One region of the Arthrobacter sp. TJ-263 genome, then DNA from elsewhere that is predicted to be linked to it. Evidence: riboswitches for the same ligand, from Rfam matches in the RefSeq annotation. Region 1 holds a riboswitch; each other region holds the start of a gene.
The links. A riboswitch is a leader RNA that binds a small molecule or an ion and turns the genes downstream of it on or off. The one in region 1 is predicted to bind S-adenosylmethionine.
Positions count from the first base shown of each region.

Region 2: linked by a shared signal. The riboswitch ahead of AC4D2F_RS02505 (ABC transporter substrate-binding protein) and the one ahead of AC4D2F_RS08405 (ABC transporter substrate-binding protein) in region 1 are both predicted to bind S-adenosylmethionine.
Region 3: linked by a shared signal. The riboswitch ahead of AC4D2F_RS13450 (LLM class flavin-dependent oxidoreductase) and the one ahead of AC4D2F_RS08405 (ABC transporter substrate-binding protein) in region 1 are both predicted to bind S-adenosylmethionine.
Region 4: linked by a shared signal. The riboswitch ahead of AC4D2F_RS11435 (bifunctional o-acetylhomoserine/o-acetylserine sulfhydrylase) and the one ahead of AC4D2F_RS08405 (ABC transporter substrate-binding protein) in region 1 are both predicted to bind S-adenosylmethionine.

Region 1 covers NZ_JBZCNE010000001.1:1,771,018-1,774,957, forward strand. Annotated here, with positions in the region: gene yjfF (galactofuranose ABC transporter, permease protein YjfF) at 1-295, shown strand, start outside; gene AC4D2F_RS08400 (aminodeoxychorismate lyase) at 329-1,207, shown strand; SAM riboswitch class IV at 1,315-1,432, shown strand; gene AC4D2F_RS08405 (ABC transporter substrate-binding protein) at 1,603-2,517, shown strand; gene AC4D2F_RS08410 (amino acid ABC transporter permease) at 2,528-3,292, shown strand; gene AC4D2F_RS08415 (amino acid ABC transporter ATP-binding protein) at 3,289-3,940, shown strand, end outside.
Region 2 covers NZ_JBZCNE010000001.1:531,099-535,038, reverse strand. Annotated here, with positions in the region: gene AC4D2F_RS02505 (ABC transporter substrate-binding protein) at 1-1,472, opposite strand, end outside; SAM riboswitch class IV at 1,609-1,736, opposite strand; gene AC4D2F_RS02500 (hypothetical protein) at 1,840-2,568, opposite strand; gene AC4D2F_RS02495 (BON domain-containing protein) at 2,776-3,045, opposite strand; gene AC4D2F_RS02490 (hypothetical protein) at 3,226-3,507, shown strand; gene AC4D2F_RS02485 (hypothetical protein) at 3,504-3,932, shown strand.
Region 3 covers NZ_JBZCNE010000002.1:632,422-636,361, reverse strand. Annotated here, with positions in the region: gene AC4D2F_RS13465 (SDR family NAD(P)-dependent oxidoreductase) at 19-777, shown strand; gene AC4D2F_RS13460 (hypothetical protein) at 1,144-1,362, opposite strand; gene AC4D2F_RS13455 (helix-turn-helix domain-containing protein) at 1,359-1,979, opposite strand; SAM riboswitch class IV at 2,201-2,314, shown strand; gene AC4D2F_RS13450 (LLM class flavin-dependent oxidoreductase) at 2,351-3,739, shown strand.
Region 4 covers NZ_JBZCNE010000002.1:165,029-168,968, reverse strand. Annotated here, with positions in the region: gene AC4D2F_RS11450 (DUF1540 domain-containing protein) at 219-503, opposite strand; gene AC4D2F_RS11445 (CPBP family intramembrane glutamic endopeptidase) at 694-1,497, shown strand; gene AC4D2F_RS11440 (VOC family protein) at 1,505-2,146, opposite strand; SAM riboswitch class IV at 2,324-2,439, shown strand; gene AC4D2F_RS11435 (bifunctional o-acetylhomoserine/o-acetylserine sulfhydrylase) at 2,520-3,836, shown strand; gene metX (homoserine O-acetyltransferase MetX) at 3,843-3,940, shown strand, end outside.

The sequences.
Region 1 (3,940 bases):
CTCGATCGCCGGGATCCTCTTCTCGTTCTACAGCCTCTCGGGCTACAGCCTGGCGGCCACCGGGCTGGAACTCGACGCCATCGCGGCGGTCGTGGTGGGCGGGACGCTGCTGACGGGAGGCTACGGGTACGTGCTCGGCTCCCTCACGGGGGTGCTCGTGCTCGGTATCGTCCAGACGTTCATCTCCTACGAGGGCACGCTGAGCTCCTGGTGGACGCGCATAGTGATCGGCGCCCTGCTCCTCGTCTTCATCCTGCTGCAGAAACTCTTCACCCGGAAGGTCAGACTCACCTGAGGCCGCGGGGTTCCGGCGGCTACGCTGTGGCCCATGACTGTTCTCGTGTTCCTGGACCCGGCCCATGACGACGGCAGGGTGGCCGACGCGTCCCAGCCGCAGCTGATGGCCACCGACCTCGGCGCCACCCGCGGGGACGGCCTCTTCGAATCCCTGCTCGCCGTCGACGGAGCCCCCCGCAAGGAGCAGGCGCACCTGGCGCGCCTCGCGGCGTCGGCCGACGCCCTGGATCTGACCGTGCCCGACGCCGAGGCGTGGAGCCGCGCGATCCGCACCGGCCTGCGCGAGTTCGCGGCAGCGGAACCGGACCAGGGACACGCCGTCGTGAAGCTGGTCGCCACGCGCGGCGTCGAGGGCGCCGGGCGGGCCACGGCCTGGGTGCAGGTTTCCCGCGTGCCCGAGGCCACCCTCCGGCAGCGCGAGACGGGCCTGAAGGTCCTCTTCCTCGAGCGCGGGTACGACAGCACCGTCGCCCAGCGCGCGCCCTGGCTGCTCCTGGGGGCGAAGACCCTCTCCTACGCCGTCAACATGGCCGCCGTCCGCTACGCGAAGGCGCACGGGGCGGACGACGTCATCTTCACCTCCTCCGACGGCAAGGTGCTGGAAGGCCCGACGTCGACCGTCCTCCTCGCCTACGACCGCGACGGCCGGAAGACCCTCCTCACGCCGCAGCTCGAGAGCGGGATCCTCGCTGGGACCTCACAGAGCGCGCTGTTCGCCGCGGCGAAGGACCAGGGGTGGGAGCTCGGCTACGGACCGCTGGAACCGCACCACCTGCTCGAGGCCGACGCCGTGTGGCTGATCTCGAGTATCCGGCTCCTCGCGCCGGTGCTCTCGCTGGACGGCCAGGACCTCCGCACCTCGAGCGCGCTGACCGCCGAACTCACCGACCTCGTGGACCGCTTCGTGTAATCTCCGCCACAAAACGGCCCCTGAAGGCCCTTCTGCTACGTCAAGCGTCGGTTTTCGGCCCTCTCGTTTTGACCCGGTGCTTCGTGCTGCCCTAGCGTTTTGCCTGCAATCAAGAGTTCCAGCCCTCGGCCCTGGCCGGCTGGACAGCAACCCTCTCCCGTAGTGGGGTGCTCCAGGTGAAGATTCGGCCGCCGGGACAAGTCCCCCGGTTGGCAAGTACGGCGTCGTGCGGCCTGTCCCGGACCATTCCTCCGTGACGGCACCCGCACCCGCGCACATCCCAGAACAGTGAGCGTGTCACCCAGCAGCCTGTCCCCTCCTCGCCGTGACCCGGCGTCCCCCGCACCATCCCCGTTCCCCGCGCCTCCATCCGGGCCGGCACCTCGAAGGACATCATGAACATCTCCCGCAAGGTCCTGGCGGCATTCGCCGTCCCCTTCCTCGCCTTGACCGTCTCCTGCGGCAGCGGCAGCAGCGAGCCCACCGAGACCACGGACGCCCTGGCCGGCAGCGACCAGCAGTCGCTCGACCAGTACACGACCGAGACCACGACGCCGATCGACGAGATCGACACGGCCGAGCTCGGCCTCGTCACCGACGGCACGCTGCGCGTCGGCACGCTCTCGGACGCCCCGCCGAACATCTTCCTCGAGGACGGCGTCTTCACCGGCTACGACAACGAGCTGCTGCGCGCCATCGGCGACAAGCTGGGCCTGGAGGTCGAGTTCGCGTCCACGGACTTCTCCGCGCTCCTCGCCCAGGTGCAGAACAAGCAGTTCGACGTCGGATCCTCCTCGATCTCCACCACCGCGGAGCGCCGCGAGAACGTGGGCTTCACCAACGGCTACGACTTCGGCTACATGGCCGTCGTCACGAAGAACGGCTCCTCGGTCACAGGCTTCGACTCGCTCTCGGAGAGCACCCGCATCGGCGTGGTCCAGGGCACCGTCCAGGACGACTACGTCTCCAACACCCTCGGTCTCGAGCCGGTGCGCTTCCCCGACTACAACACCGTCTACGCGAACGTGAAGAACGGGCAGGTGGACGCCTGGGTGGCCCCGTCGCAGCAGGCCACCGGTCAGGTGAAGGAGGGCGACGACACGACGATCGCCGAGACCATCATCAACACCGAGAACTTCACCGCGTACGCCGTGAACAGCGACAACCAGCCGCTCATCGACGCCCTCAATGCGGGCCTCGACGCCGTCGTCGCCGACGGCACGTGGACCGAGCTCACCGAGGAGTGGTACCCGGACCGCGAGATGCCCTCCGACTGGAAGCCCGGCAGCAAAGCCGTGGAAGTAAAGTAGCGGTCCCTGCATGGATGCCCTCGAACAGCTCGGGAAGACGTTCTTCGACTGGGAGGCGATGGCGGCTGTCCTGCCGGACCTCCTGACCGTCGGCCTGCCGAACACCATCATGCTCGCCCTGGCGTCGGGGATCATCGGGACGATCGTCGGGATGATCCTCGCCGTCATGGGGATCTCACGCAACCGCGTGCTGCGGTGGATCGCCCGCGTCTACACGGACATCTTCCGCGGGCTACCCGCCGTCGTGATCATCCTGCTCATCGGCCTCGGGCTCGGCCCGATCCTCCGGGAGATCACGGGCAGCACGAGCCCGTACCCGCTGGGCATCCTCGCCCTCTCGCTGATCGCCTCGGCCTACATCGGTGAGATCTTCCGCTCCGGCATCCAGAGCGTGGAGAAGGGACAGCTGGAGGCGTCGCGTGCCCTCGGCTTCAGCTACAGCTCGTCGATGCAGCTCGTCGTGATCCCCCAGGGCGTGCGGCGCGTGCTGCCGGCCCTGGTGAACCAGTTCATCTCGCTCATCAAGGAGTCCTCGCTCATCTACTTCATCGGCCTCGTGGCCAGTGAGCGCGAACTCTTCCGGGTGGGCAACGACGCCGCTAGCAACACCGGCAACCTGTCACCGCTCATCGCTGCCGGCGTGCTCTACCTGTGCCTGACCATCCCGCTCACGCACCTGGTCAACTTCATCGACAACCGGCTGCGCGTGGGCAGGAAGCAGAAGCCCGAACCGGATGAACTGGCCGCAAGGATCGGCGAAGGAGCGAAGGCGTGAAGACACAAGAATCAGGGACCCTGACGGGCAGGAACCTGCACCTGTCCTTCGGCTCCAACCACGTGCTGCGGGGGATCGACCTGCACGTGGAGCAGGGCACGACGGCGTCGGTCATCGGCCCCTCCGGGTCCGGCAAGTCCACCCTCCTGCGCGTCCTGAACCGGCTGATCGAACCTGATCAGGGGGACATCCTGCTGGACGGCCGGTCCGTCCTGAAGGACAACCCGGACGAGCTGCGCCGGCGCATCGGCATGGTGTTCCAGCAGTTCAACCTGTTCCCGCACAAGAGCGTGCTGGACAACGTCTCGCTGGCCCTGCGCAAGCTCCGGAAGATGTCGGCGGACGAGGCGCGGAGCAAGGCCCTCGCCCAACTGGACCTCGTGGGACTGAAGCACAAGGCCGACGTGCGCCCCGGCAACCTCTCGGGCGGGCAGCAGCAGCGTGTCGCGATCGCCCGCGCGCTGGCCATGGACCCCGAGGTCATGTTCTTCGACGAGGCCACCTCCGCCCTGGACCCCGAGCTCGTCAAGGGCGTCCTGGCGCTCATGGCGGACCTCGCGACGGCGGGCATGACCATGGTCGTGGTCACCCACGAGATGGGCTTCTCGCGCAACGTCTCGGACACCGTGACGTTCATGGACGGCGGCG
Region 2 (3,940 bases), 1.2 Mb from region 1:
CGGGCCGCGGAGAGCAACGCGTCGAGCTGCGGGTCGTTCACGTACGAGGAGTTCTGACCGATCCGCTCACCTGTGATCTCGGAGGAGTGGTAGCGGATGAACAGGACGTCGGTGGTGTTGGTGTGCCACACCCCGGCCAGGGCGTCGTAGTCGCCGGCGTAGCGGAGTTCGGTGAGCTGCGCCTGGGGGAGCTGGATGATCTGGAGGTCGAAGCCGACCTTCCGCGCCTCACCCTGGAGCTGCACGAGCAGCGGGCTCGGCGTGGAACTCTCCACCGTGGGCACCTCGACCGTGAGCCGCTTCCCGTCCCGCGTGCGGAAGCCCTCGTCGTCCCGCCCGGTCCAGCCGGCGTCGTCGAGCAGCTGGTTCGCCCGCTCGGGGTCGTGGGTCAGCACGCCCTCCACGGACGGGTCGTAGTACTTGCTCTCCTTCGACAGGAAGCCGTCGATCGGGGTGTAGGTGCCGAAGCCGAGGCTCTCCGTGACGGCTCCCGTGTCCACGGCGGCGGCGAACGCCTGGCGGACCGCGAGGTCGTCGAACGGCGCCCGGTCGAGGTTGAAGCTCAGCACGTAGGGGCTGCCGGTGCGGGGCAGGTTCTCGTAGGTGAAGTCCGGGTCCGCCTGGACCGCGGCGGCGTTCTGCGGCGCGAGGTTCTCGGTCAGGTCGTACTGCCCCGAGACGAGGGACTGGTGGCGGATGACGGGTTCGCTGACGAGGGTGACCTCCACACCGTCGAGGTGCGCTTCGCCGTCACCGTCCAGCCATTCCGGCGCCCAGTCGTAGCCGTCCCGTTTGGTGTAGCTGATGCTCTGGCCAGGCTTGTAGTCGGCGACGGTGAAGGGACCGGTGCCGATCGGCTCCTGGCACAGCGTCTCGGGGGACTCGGAGATGGCCTTGCCCGAGTTCATGCCGAGCCAGGACTGCGCGAGCGTGTAGAGGAACGGCGTGTAGGGGTACGCGAGGTGCGCTTCGAAGGTGTACTCGTCGATCACGGTGCCGTCCACGTACGGGGCGATGTACGCGGCGGCGAGGGGCGACTTCGTGGCGGGGTCCCTCATGTGCTCGAAGTTCTGCCCGAGGACCTCCGCGTTCCAGGGGGAGCCGTCGCTGAAGGTGACGCCCTGCTTCAGGCGGAACGTGTACGTCTTGCCGTCCTCCGAGACCTCCCAGGACTCCGCGAGGTACGGCGCGATCTCCCCGTTCTCGTCGAGGGTCACCACGTTGTCGTAGATCAGGCGCCCCAGGAACTGTTGCTGCGTCGCCGAGATGCCGTGCCCGTCGAGGCACCCCGGCTCGGCCGAGATGGACACGTCGAGGACGCCGCCGGCCACCGGCTCGCCGTCGGTGACGGCGGACGGGCTCGCCGGCCCGGCGCAACCGGTCAGGAGGGCGAGGAGGCCGACGGCGGACAGGGCGGTGACATGTCCGAAGTAGTTTCGATTTCGGGCAGGACGAAGTACGGATGCATTCATGGAGAATTCCTCGGAAAGGCGTTCCGGCGCAACGCACAGCGCATTACGCAGGGAATGGGAAGAAAAGGGAAAGACGCGCAGAAGGCGCCGGGATCCTGCTAGGGGAAGGCGGTACAGCTCATGATGAGTGCCTTTCGAAGTGCTCTTGCCCGCGCCGGACCGGCACTGAGTGCCAAGGCGAAGGCCGCTTCGTCATCCGAACCACCCACGAACATGGGGTTGGTGCGCGGCCTAGTCGGAGCTTGGCGGCCGCGTCTCTTGAAGCTGCAATTACTATAAGCATGCCCCTCGATCGATTCGGTCAACAAGAAGTTATGTGACTACGACTATGCGCGGGCCCGGCAGCGCCCGGGGATAAGGCCGGGTATCACGATCGGAAGCGCCGGCCCGCCGGCAGATGTCGCCACGTGCTGCGGGCACCGGTCCCTGGGGCGCGTGCCGCGCGCAGCGCGTAGAGGATGGTCAGGAGATCGATCCCCTCCTGGCCGAACGCGCCGGCCAGTGGGGGGACGAGTCCCAGGGCGGCGCCCGTCATCAACACGAGGCTCAGGGCGATGCCGATGCCGATGCTCTGCAGCGCTATGCGCAGGGTCCGCTTGCCGATGATCACGGCCTCTGTGACTTTCGCGAGGTCGTCGACGGTGATGATCACCTCCGCCGATTCGCTGGCCGCCGTCGATCCCGGCGCCCCCACGTAGACGGCGGTTTCCCCCGGAGCCGGGGGAGGGTCCGGGACGCGCCCGACGATGCCTTCCACGAAGCGGCGTTTGCCGACGGCGATCGCGGTCCCCGCGACCTCGGCGCGAGGACCTCGTCCTCGGTGAGGGGTCCCGCCGTCGGGGCGAGGACGATCCCGCCCATCAGTGGCGTGACGGAGGTCAGGGTGCCGGTCGTGTCGAAGGCGACGCTCCGGGCCCGCGCGAGCTGCTCCAACGCCTGGGTGAGCCGAGCGGGGTGCCCGCTCGAGCAGTGCCCGTAGCTGCGTCTGGGCGCGTGCGGACGCGAACTCGTCCAGTGCCTGCCCGCAGGCGATCATCAGCACGACGACGATGCTTGCGTGGTACTCGCCGGTGACGGCTGTCGTGACGATGGCCATCAACGCCAGGAGGTCGACGCCCGATGGCCCTCCGGATGTCCTTGAGCATGCCGAAAGCCTGTACGGTCGCGAGCCCGGGGGAATAGGACGTCGCGATGATCTGCGCGGCGGCCGATGTGCATGCGCGTCAGCCTAGGCCGCGGCACGGAGGGCGTGCAGGGCCCTTGTGCCCCGATCCGCCAGCGTGTCAGGCATCGCGTGAGGTGGTCAGGTGGGTCCCGAGGAGACGGTCAGGTTGTTGTAGACGGCGCGGACGGCCGGGTCGCACCAGCAGGCGAAGCCTGCGCGTGACTTGTCTTCGCGGCGCAAGGCGATTCCGGAAAGCACCACGATGCCCTCCGTCACGGTGATGTCCAGGATCGCGCAGTCGGCCGCGCGGCGGACCGCGTGGCGCAGCAGATCCTCGAGTGATGCGGGACTACTCGCCCCGCGTACTCCTCCATCCTCGACGAGGTGGTTGTCGACCGACGTCGTCATCCGTCCACTGTGCGCCGGGCACCGGTTCCCGTGCAGGGTCCAAGGTCCTTCCCCGGCCGTCCCGGCCCGCGGGTCCGGGCGGAGGACGACGCCGGATGGGACTTTAGGCCCTAGTAGTCGGTTGATGACTCGCGTGTGATGTTCGTGCAAAGCGAGACACCGATCCGAGAGGTTCGCACAGTGACCAACATCAGTTCAATTTGGACGAGGATCGATCCTGGAGTGCAGCAGTGGGTTCTCGCGAACCCGGGATGCCTGGTCCTGCCGCGCACTCTGGTGAATCGGGTGGAAGCAAGCATCGGCGAGAGCCTGCATGCGGACGACCACGGGGAGTACTGGTTCTCCGGCGAGGAGCTCGTGTTCCTGAAGGCGCGTCGTCGGGCACAGGAACTCGGCGGGTACAGCGCGGATGGGCAGGGCAGCATCCGATGGGACGACCACGCAGAGATGCTGGACCGGTGAGGAGGCGTCCAATCGCGGCCGGCGGTGTGACCCGGGGATCGGCGAGGACCGCCTACCGTCGGGGAGGGACCACTGCCCTCGGTGCCGAGTCCGAGGAGACGATGCGGCGGCGCGCGATGGCGATGCACCCCTCGGCCTCCAACCGGAAGCTCAAGATCCTCGTCAGCGCCGACGCCGAAGCGCACATCGTGCAGATCCTCGTGCACGGCTGCGTGTCTGCGGTCAACCTGCACGCCCTCGACCTCGTGGTGAGACGGGCAGCCACCCTGTCACCGGGAACGAACGTCGTTCTCGACCTGAGCGAAGCGCAGGCCTGGGACTCGGTGCGGACCGATCTTCGCCCCGAGTCGATCACCGCGCGTCTGACCGCGCAGGGGACCGCACCCGCGCCCTTCCCTCTGGGGGTCATACCGCCCGCACCCTAGGGTGCGGG
Region 3 (3,940 bases), on a different contig from region 1:
CGATGTACGGTCTGAACCATGACCTCGAACATTCTGGTGACCGGTGCAAGCAGGGGCATCGGCGCGGCCATCGCCCATGATCTCGCAGGGCGTGGACACCGCGTCGCAGTCCACGCCGGTCGTGATGAGCACGCCGCTACCGCTGTGTGCGAAGCGCTTCCAGGGGACGGTCACGTGGTGGTCGTCGGGGATGTCGGCGACCCCGAGGCCTGCCGGCGCATCGTCGACGGGGCCGTGGGCGGACTGGGTGGTCTCGACGTCCTGGTGAACAACGCCGGCATGTTCGTGGCGCACCCCATCGATGCCGTGTCCTTCGAGGACTGGCAGGGAGCATGGCGTCGCACGCTGGATGTGAACCTCCTGGGGCCCGCGAACCTGGCCTGGCTCGTCGCGCGGCACCTCCTGGACCGACCGGCGGGGCCTGAAGGTGGACGGCTTGTGAGTGTCGGGTCACGCGGAGCCTACCGGGGTGAACCCGTCACGTCTGCCTACGGCGCGAGCAAGGCGGCGCTGCACTCCATGACCCAGTCTCTCGCCGTAGCGCTCGCTCCCCGCGGAATCCTCGCGGCCGCCGTCGCACCGGGGTTCGTCGAGACCGACATGGGCAGAACCGTGCTCGACGGTCCGGGCGGCGACGCGGTGCGCGCACAGAGTCCGTTCAACCGTGTCGCGACGCCGGAAGAGGTGGCGCAGACGGTCGCCTGGCTGGCAATCGATGCTCCGCTCTGGGTCAGCGGCACCGTGGTGGACGTCAACGGGGCGTCCTACCTGAGGTAGTCGGCGCGGTGTGTCCGGCCGGCGGGAGCTGCCGGGGTGCGTCCTACCTGCGGTGGTCGGCGCGGTGTGTCCGGCCTGCGGGAGGCGCCGGGGTGCGTCCTACTGCGGGAGTTGTCGGGGTGCGTCCTACCTGCGGTGGTTGTCGCTATGGGTCTGACCCGCGGGAGGCGCCGGGGCGGGTCCTACCTGCGGTGGTTGTCGCGGTGTGTCCGGCCTGCGGGAGGCGCCGGGGCGGGTCCTACCTGCGGTGGTTGGCGCGGTGCGTCCGGCCTGTGGTCGTTGCACGGTGCGTCCTCTTCGGTGGTCGCCGGGTGTGTTTGGAGGAGGTGGCTGCCGCCTGCCCGGAGGACGATACCCGCAGCGCGGCTAGAGGAGATGGATGCTGCTGTGGGCGAGGGCTTGCAGGTCGGACCTGCGCTCGAGGTGGCGGTGGAAGAGCTCCCCGTTGGTACCGTCCGCGGAGGCCAGTGACGATCCTGCTGCGATGAAGGCAGTGCCCAGGCGAATGAGCGTCCGGGACGCGAGACCTCCCCGGGGTGGGCCGGCGAGCGGCGGGTAGCCGGCGTGAAGGGCTGTGCTGGTCATGACGACTCCTGCAGGTCGATGAGGGGGAAGGCGTTGAAGTGGATCTGGACCGGGCGGGTTGCCGGGGTGCCCGGCTCGGAGCGGTAGGCGTCGAGCTTCTCGCGAAGGACCTCGCTCATGTCGAGGGCGAGGGCGGCGAGTTGGTCCGCCGTCAGGTGGGCGTTCATCGTTGCGATCACGGCTGCGTCCGCCCATTCGGGTGGGACGGACTCGGAGCCACTGGCCATGAAGGTGGCGAGTGCCTCGGATCGGCCGCGTTCGAACTGGCGGTTCACCTGCCGCGCGGCTTCCCGTGTGGTGGGGTCCTGCTCGAGTTCGGGAGTGCTGAGGGTCAGGGACCCCCGGGGCCGTTCCCACCACCGCTCACGGGCGGACCCGCGATCCGCCACCTCCCGGACGAGCCCGTAACGCGCCAGCTGCCTCAGGTGGTAGCTCGTAGCCCCACTCGACTCGCCGATGCGTTTGCCGATGCTGCTCGCGGTCTGCGGCCCGTAGCTGGACAGGACCTCGAGCAGCTGGATCCTGAGGGGGTGAGCGAGGGCCTTGAGTGCTGCCCCGTCGATGACGCGGTCGCCGTCGTTTGCGGGCTGTCTTCCACTGCCGGTGGCTTCATCCATGACATCAGTGCGCCATTGCAAAGAACTATTTGCAATGGTTTCTTTGCACTTCCTGCTGTTCTCTTCGCCCAGTGCGCACTACCGCCGTCGGGCATTCGCCGGACAGGGGATATTCGACGTGCGGCAGGTGCTGGCCGGGCATCGGGGAGGCTGGACGCGTGACGCCCGGTGACGACGGCGGGTGGACGGCGGCGTCTCGGCCCACTTACGCTCGTGAGCAGAATCAAGAGCTCCAACGCAAAACCCTGGTTCGTTGGACGGCAACCCTCTCGCTGTAGTGGGGTGCCCCAGGTGAGGATTCGGCCCGGCACAGGCAGTGCGGGCAAGTATGGCGCTTCCGCCACGGCAGTGCCCCGACATGAGGAATCTTCATGCCCACATCACCGCGCCGTATCCGCTTCAACGCTTTCGACATGAACTGCGTGGGTCATCAGTCGCCGGGGCTGTGGCGCCACCCCGACGACCAGTCGTGGCGCTACAAGGACCTGAGCTACTGGGCCGACCTGGCGAAGACCCTCGAGAAGGGCTTGTTCGACGGCGTCTTCATCGCCGATGTCCTCGGCACGTACGACGTCTACGGCGGGTCCAACGAGGCCACCCTGCGGCAGGGGACGCAGACGCCGGTCAACGACCCGTTCCTGCTCGTCTCCGCGATGGCGCTCGTCACCGAGCACCTCGGGTTCGGCGTCACGGCAGGCACCGCCTACGAGCACCCCTATCCCTTCGCGCGCCGGCTCTCCACGCTGGACCATCTCACCAAGGGGCGGGTCGGCTGGAACGTGGTGACCGGGTATCTTCCTTCTGCCGCACGCAACATGGGCCAGGAGGACCAACTCGAGCACGATGCGCGCTACGACCACGCGGATGAGTACCTCGAGGTCCTCTACAAGCTGCTCGAGGGGTCCTGGGAGGACGACGCCGTGGTCCGCGACCGCGAGGCGGGCGTCTTCACGGATCCGGCCAAGGTCCACGACATCAACCACGACGGCAAGTACTTCAAGGTGCCGGGGATCCATCTCAGCGAGCCGTCGCCGCAGCGGACGCCGGTCATCTTCCAGGCCGGCGCGTCCTCCCGTGGCATCGCCTTCGCGGCCGGCAACGCGGAAGCGGTGTTCGTCGCTGCACCCACGAAGGAGAGGCTGAAGGACGTGGTCAGGAAGATCCGGGATGCCGTCGAAGCCGAGGGGCGTGACCGCTACTCGGTGCGGATCTACACGCTGCTCACCATCATCACGGACAAGACGGAGGAGAAGGCCCAGGCCAAGCACGCCGACTACCAGCAGTACGTCAGCTACGAGGGAGCCCTCGTGCTCGTCTCGGGGTGGCTGGGCGTGGATCTCTCCGTCTACGACCCGGACGAGCCGCTCGGCAACGTCAAGTCCAACGCCATCCAGTCCGCCGTGGCCAACTTCCAGAAGGTGAACGACGACGGCTCGCCGTGGACCGTGCGGGACATCGCCGAGTCGGCGGGGATCGGTGGGCTCGGTCCGCGCATCGTCGGCTCGGGTGTGCAGGTCGCCGATGAACTCCAGGCGTGGGTGGAGGAGACCGACGTCGACGGCTTCAACCTCGCCTATGCAATCACCCCGGGGACTTTCGAGGACATCATCGAGTTCGTCGTGCCGGAGCTGCAGAAGCGTGGTGCGTACCCGACGGAGTACACGGAAGGAACATTGCGGCAGAAGCTGTTCGGGAAGGGCGATCGTCTGCCCGAGGAGCATCGCGGTGCGCGGTACCGACTCCAGACGATCCGCCCCTGACATGTCAGCCGGGTCTGTCGGGCATCGACCCCTCGGCGGTGCGGTGCTGACGTGTCAGTCGGGTCTGCACGCTCACGCGTCGGCTATTGACGCCTCGCTGGGTCCAGCACCGGCAGTCCGGCCCGTCCGGTCGGACGTGTCAGCAGGGCCCCGAGATGTCCTGAGCATTGGCGGCGGTCCTGGGGAATAGGCCTGCGCTGG
Region 4 (3,940 bases), on a different contig from region 1:
GAGCCGGGTAACGTCCTGCCCCGGACACCAGCGATCTGCCTGCAGACGGCCACCGCGTCAACGACAGGAGGAATCCCACCTGGTGCCGGCTCGTGGCGGGATGGGCACGGCAGGCAGAGCGGGTGCGGCCATCGGACGATTCCTGCGGGACAGGCGCGAGGGGTCAGGCACGCCGCCGCAGTGATGGGACTGACCGAGTTGCCGGAGGGTGATTCGCGCTACCGGTGGCTGTAGGTGAGGCAGTCGGCGTTGTCGGGTCCTGGGCCAACGCGGACTTCGGGCGCGTTGCACATCAGATGATCGTTGTGGGCGCATTCGGTGCGCTGGCACGCTCCGACGCCGGCCAGGACCTTGGGCAGGCCGCCGTGGACACCGATGTCGATGAAGGTGGCGCACGCTGCGTGGTCCTCTTCTCCGCCTACTGTGATGGCGGCTGCGTTGCAATGGGAATGGTCGTTGAAGGAACAACTGGCGACACTGCATTCTGCAACTTGTGTGCTCATGACGAAGGTCCTCCCTGGTTCAGCTGCCCGGCCGGGCTGCATCCTGCGTCCACGGTAGGCCTGATGGAGGCGATCAAAAAGACCCAATCGGGTGACGTAATCCGCGGCTCGGGGTGGCGCATCTCTATCGCCTGACCGACGACGACGGGATCCGGGGACAGGCCGTCCTTCCCGCTGGCAGGATAGCGTCATGACTGCCGAGTCCTCGTCCTCCACCGCCCCGTCCGCAGCGGGAGGTTCCGTGGATCCGCTCCCGAGGCGGCGGATCACCGCAGAACTGCTGATCGTCTTCGGGCTCTCCCTGGGGCAGTCCGGCGTGTACGCCGTCGTGAGCCTCGCGGACAAGCTCACGCGGGGACCCCTCGCGGGCCAGACCACCACCCTGAACCCGGTGCTGAACGAGCGCGAGTACTTCGACCTCGCCTACCAGCTCCTGGACATCCTCTTCGCGCTGATGCCCGTGGCCCTGGTCCTGTTCCTGCTCAGCGGTCCCGGCGTCTCGGCCGTCCGGCGCCTGGGCCTCACCTTCGAGCAGCCGCTGCGCACCGTCGGTTTCGGGGTGGGGCTCGCCGCGATCATCGCCGTCGGAACGCTCGGGGTGTACGCGGGAGGCCGCGCGCTCGGCATCACGACGGCGCTCGTGCCGGCCGCGCTCGACGACTACTGGTGGACCATCCCGGTACTCGTGCTGTCCGCGCTCCGGCACGCGGTGCTCGAGGAGGTCATCGTGGTCGGGTACCTGTTCATCCGCCTGCGGGACCTCGGCTGGTCCACCCCCGCAATCATCATCACGAGTGCCCTCATCCGGGGCAGCTACCACCTCTACCAGGGGTTCGGGCCGTTCATCGGGAACGTGCTGATGGGCCTGCTGTTCGCCTGGTTCTACACGCGGACACGACGGGTCATGCCGCTCGTGATCGCCCACGCGCTCATCGACATCACGGGCTTCGTCGGCTACGCGCTGCTCGGGCCGGCCCTGGGGATCGGCACGTGACCGGAGCCTAGATCTCGACGCGACCGCTGTCGGTCTCGAACGTCACCGACATGACCCCGGGCGTCCCGTTGGGGGCGATCCACTGGACCTGCACGCCGTCGAGCGTCCTCTCGACGTCCGTCCCGAGCCAGTCGGTCACCCGCTCGGACGAGCCGGCGATGGTGAGGCAGTCCAGCTTCACCGAGGCGGGGCGGGCCTTCGAGGGGTGGAGGTCCTCCGTGCCGTCGTCCCAGCGGAGCAGGTAGGGGACCTGGGGGTCCGCGATGAGTCCCTTGATGCCGATCTGCTGCCAGGTGAGCTCCTGGCCGTCCGGGAACTTCCGGTTGCCGGGCACCGCGCTGCGCCCGAGGCGCTCCTCGAACGGTGCCAGATCGTCGACGGCGACGCACCAGCCCATCCAGCCTCCGCCGGCCTCGGAGCGGGCGCGGACGGCCTGGCCGAACGGAGCCTTGTCCGACGCCGGGTGGTTCAGCACCTCGACGACCTCCAGATACTGGCCGTTGACCAGGGGGAAGATCATGTTGCGGGTGCCGAAGCGGGGGTGCACACCACCCTTCACCGGCTCCACGCCGAGCTTGGCCGAGATTCGATCGGCCGTCGCGGCAAGTCCATCGGGTTCGCAGGCATAAGATACATGGTCCAGGCGCATGCGGCTATCTTGGCACTAAGTGATCTGGGTCTCGACTAAGGCTTGCCTTACTCCCGGGAGCGTGTCCTGGGAGCCGATCGGGAGCCGACGTCGGGCGCACCGGGAGCGTGCCCTCGGGCGGCTTCACGGAGGGTCACACGGTTGCCGGATCCGCCCGGATCGGTTTACATGAATGCAGGTCATGAGTGCCAGCACACAGCCCCGGCTTGCTGGCCGGCAACCCTCCAACCGCGGTGGGGTGCCCCGGGTGAAGACCAGGTCCGGCGCCCATCGGCGCCGTTCAAGCGCGGGCTCCTGCGGGGTCCGGTCTCCCGGAGCGGCGTCCACCGGCCGGAGCATCGGACAGGCGGAGCCCCTGATCAGAGGGAACACCATGTCCAACGATTGGTCCTTTGAAACACGCCAGATCCACGCCGGCCAGGTGCCGGATGCCACCACAGGGGCGCGTGCGCTCCCCATCTACCAGACGACGTCGTTCGTCTTCCCGAGCGCGGAGAGCGCCGCGAACCGGTTCGCGCTGACCGAACTCGAGCCCATCTACACGCGGATCGGCAACCCGACCCAGGAGGTCGTGGAGACCCGCATCGCAAGCCTCGAAGGCGGCGTCGGCGCGCTCCTGCTGGCCTCCGGCCAGGCCGCCGAGACGTTCGCCGTGCTGAACATCGCGGAGGCGGGGGACCACATCGTGGCCAGCCCCAGCCTCTACGGCGGCACCTACAACCTCTTCAAGCACACGCTGAAGAAGTTCGGGATCGAGACCACGTTCGTCGAGGACCCGGACGACCTCGGGCAGTGGCGCGCGGCACTCCGGCCGAGCACCAAGCTCTTCTTCGGCGAGGTGGTCTCCAATCCGCGGCAGGACGTCCTCGACATCGAGGGCATCAGCGCCGTCGCCCACGAGCACGGCATCCCCCTGATCGTCGACAACACGCTGTCCACGCCGTACCTGATCCGGCCCATCGAATGGGGAGCGGACATCGTGGTGCACTCGGCCACCAAGTACCTCGGCGGGCACGGCAACGCCATCGCCGGGGTCATCGTGGACTCGGGCAACTTCGACTTCGCGCAGGACCCCGAACGGTTCCCGGGCTTCAACACGCCGGACGAGAGCTATCAGGGGCTCGTGTACGCCCGCGATCTCGGGGTGGGCAGTGCGCTGGGCGCCAACCTCGCCTACATCCTCAAGGCCCGCGTCCAGCTGCTCCGCGATCTCGGCTCTGCCGTCTCCCCGTTCAACGCCTTCCTGATCGCCCAGGGACTGGAGACCCTCAGCCTGCGCATGGAACGCCACGTGCAGAACGCGCAGGCGGTCGCCGAGTGGCTGGAGGGGCACGACGACGTCGAGCGCGTCACCTACGCGGGGCTCTCCTCGAGTCCGTGGTACGAGCGCGGGAGGAAGTACGGACCCAACGGCACGGGGGCGATCGTGAGCTTCGACATCGCCGGAGGGCTGGAGGCGGGGAAGCGCTTCGTCGACGGCCTCGAACTGCACTCGCACGTCGCGAACGTGGGCGACGTCCGCTCGCTGGTCATCCACCCCGCGTCCACGACGCACAGCCAGCTCGGGGCGGAGGCGCAGCTCACCGCGGGCGTCCGGCCTGGCCTGGTGCGACTGTCGGTCGGCGTCGAGAACATCACCGACATCCTCGCCGATCTGGATGCGGGCTTCCGCGCCGCCAAGGGAGCCTGACCGTTCGTGACCACGTACCCTCCTGCTCCGCTGCCCGCATGGACCGACGACGCACCTCCCCAGGGGGACGGGCTGCTCCGTGTCGCGTCGATCGGGCCGCTGGT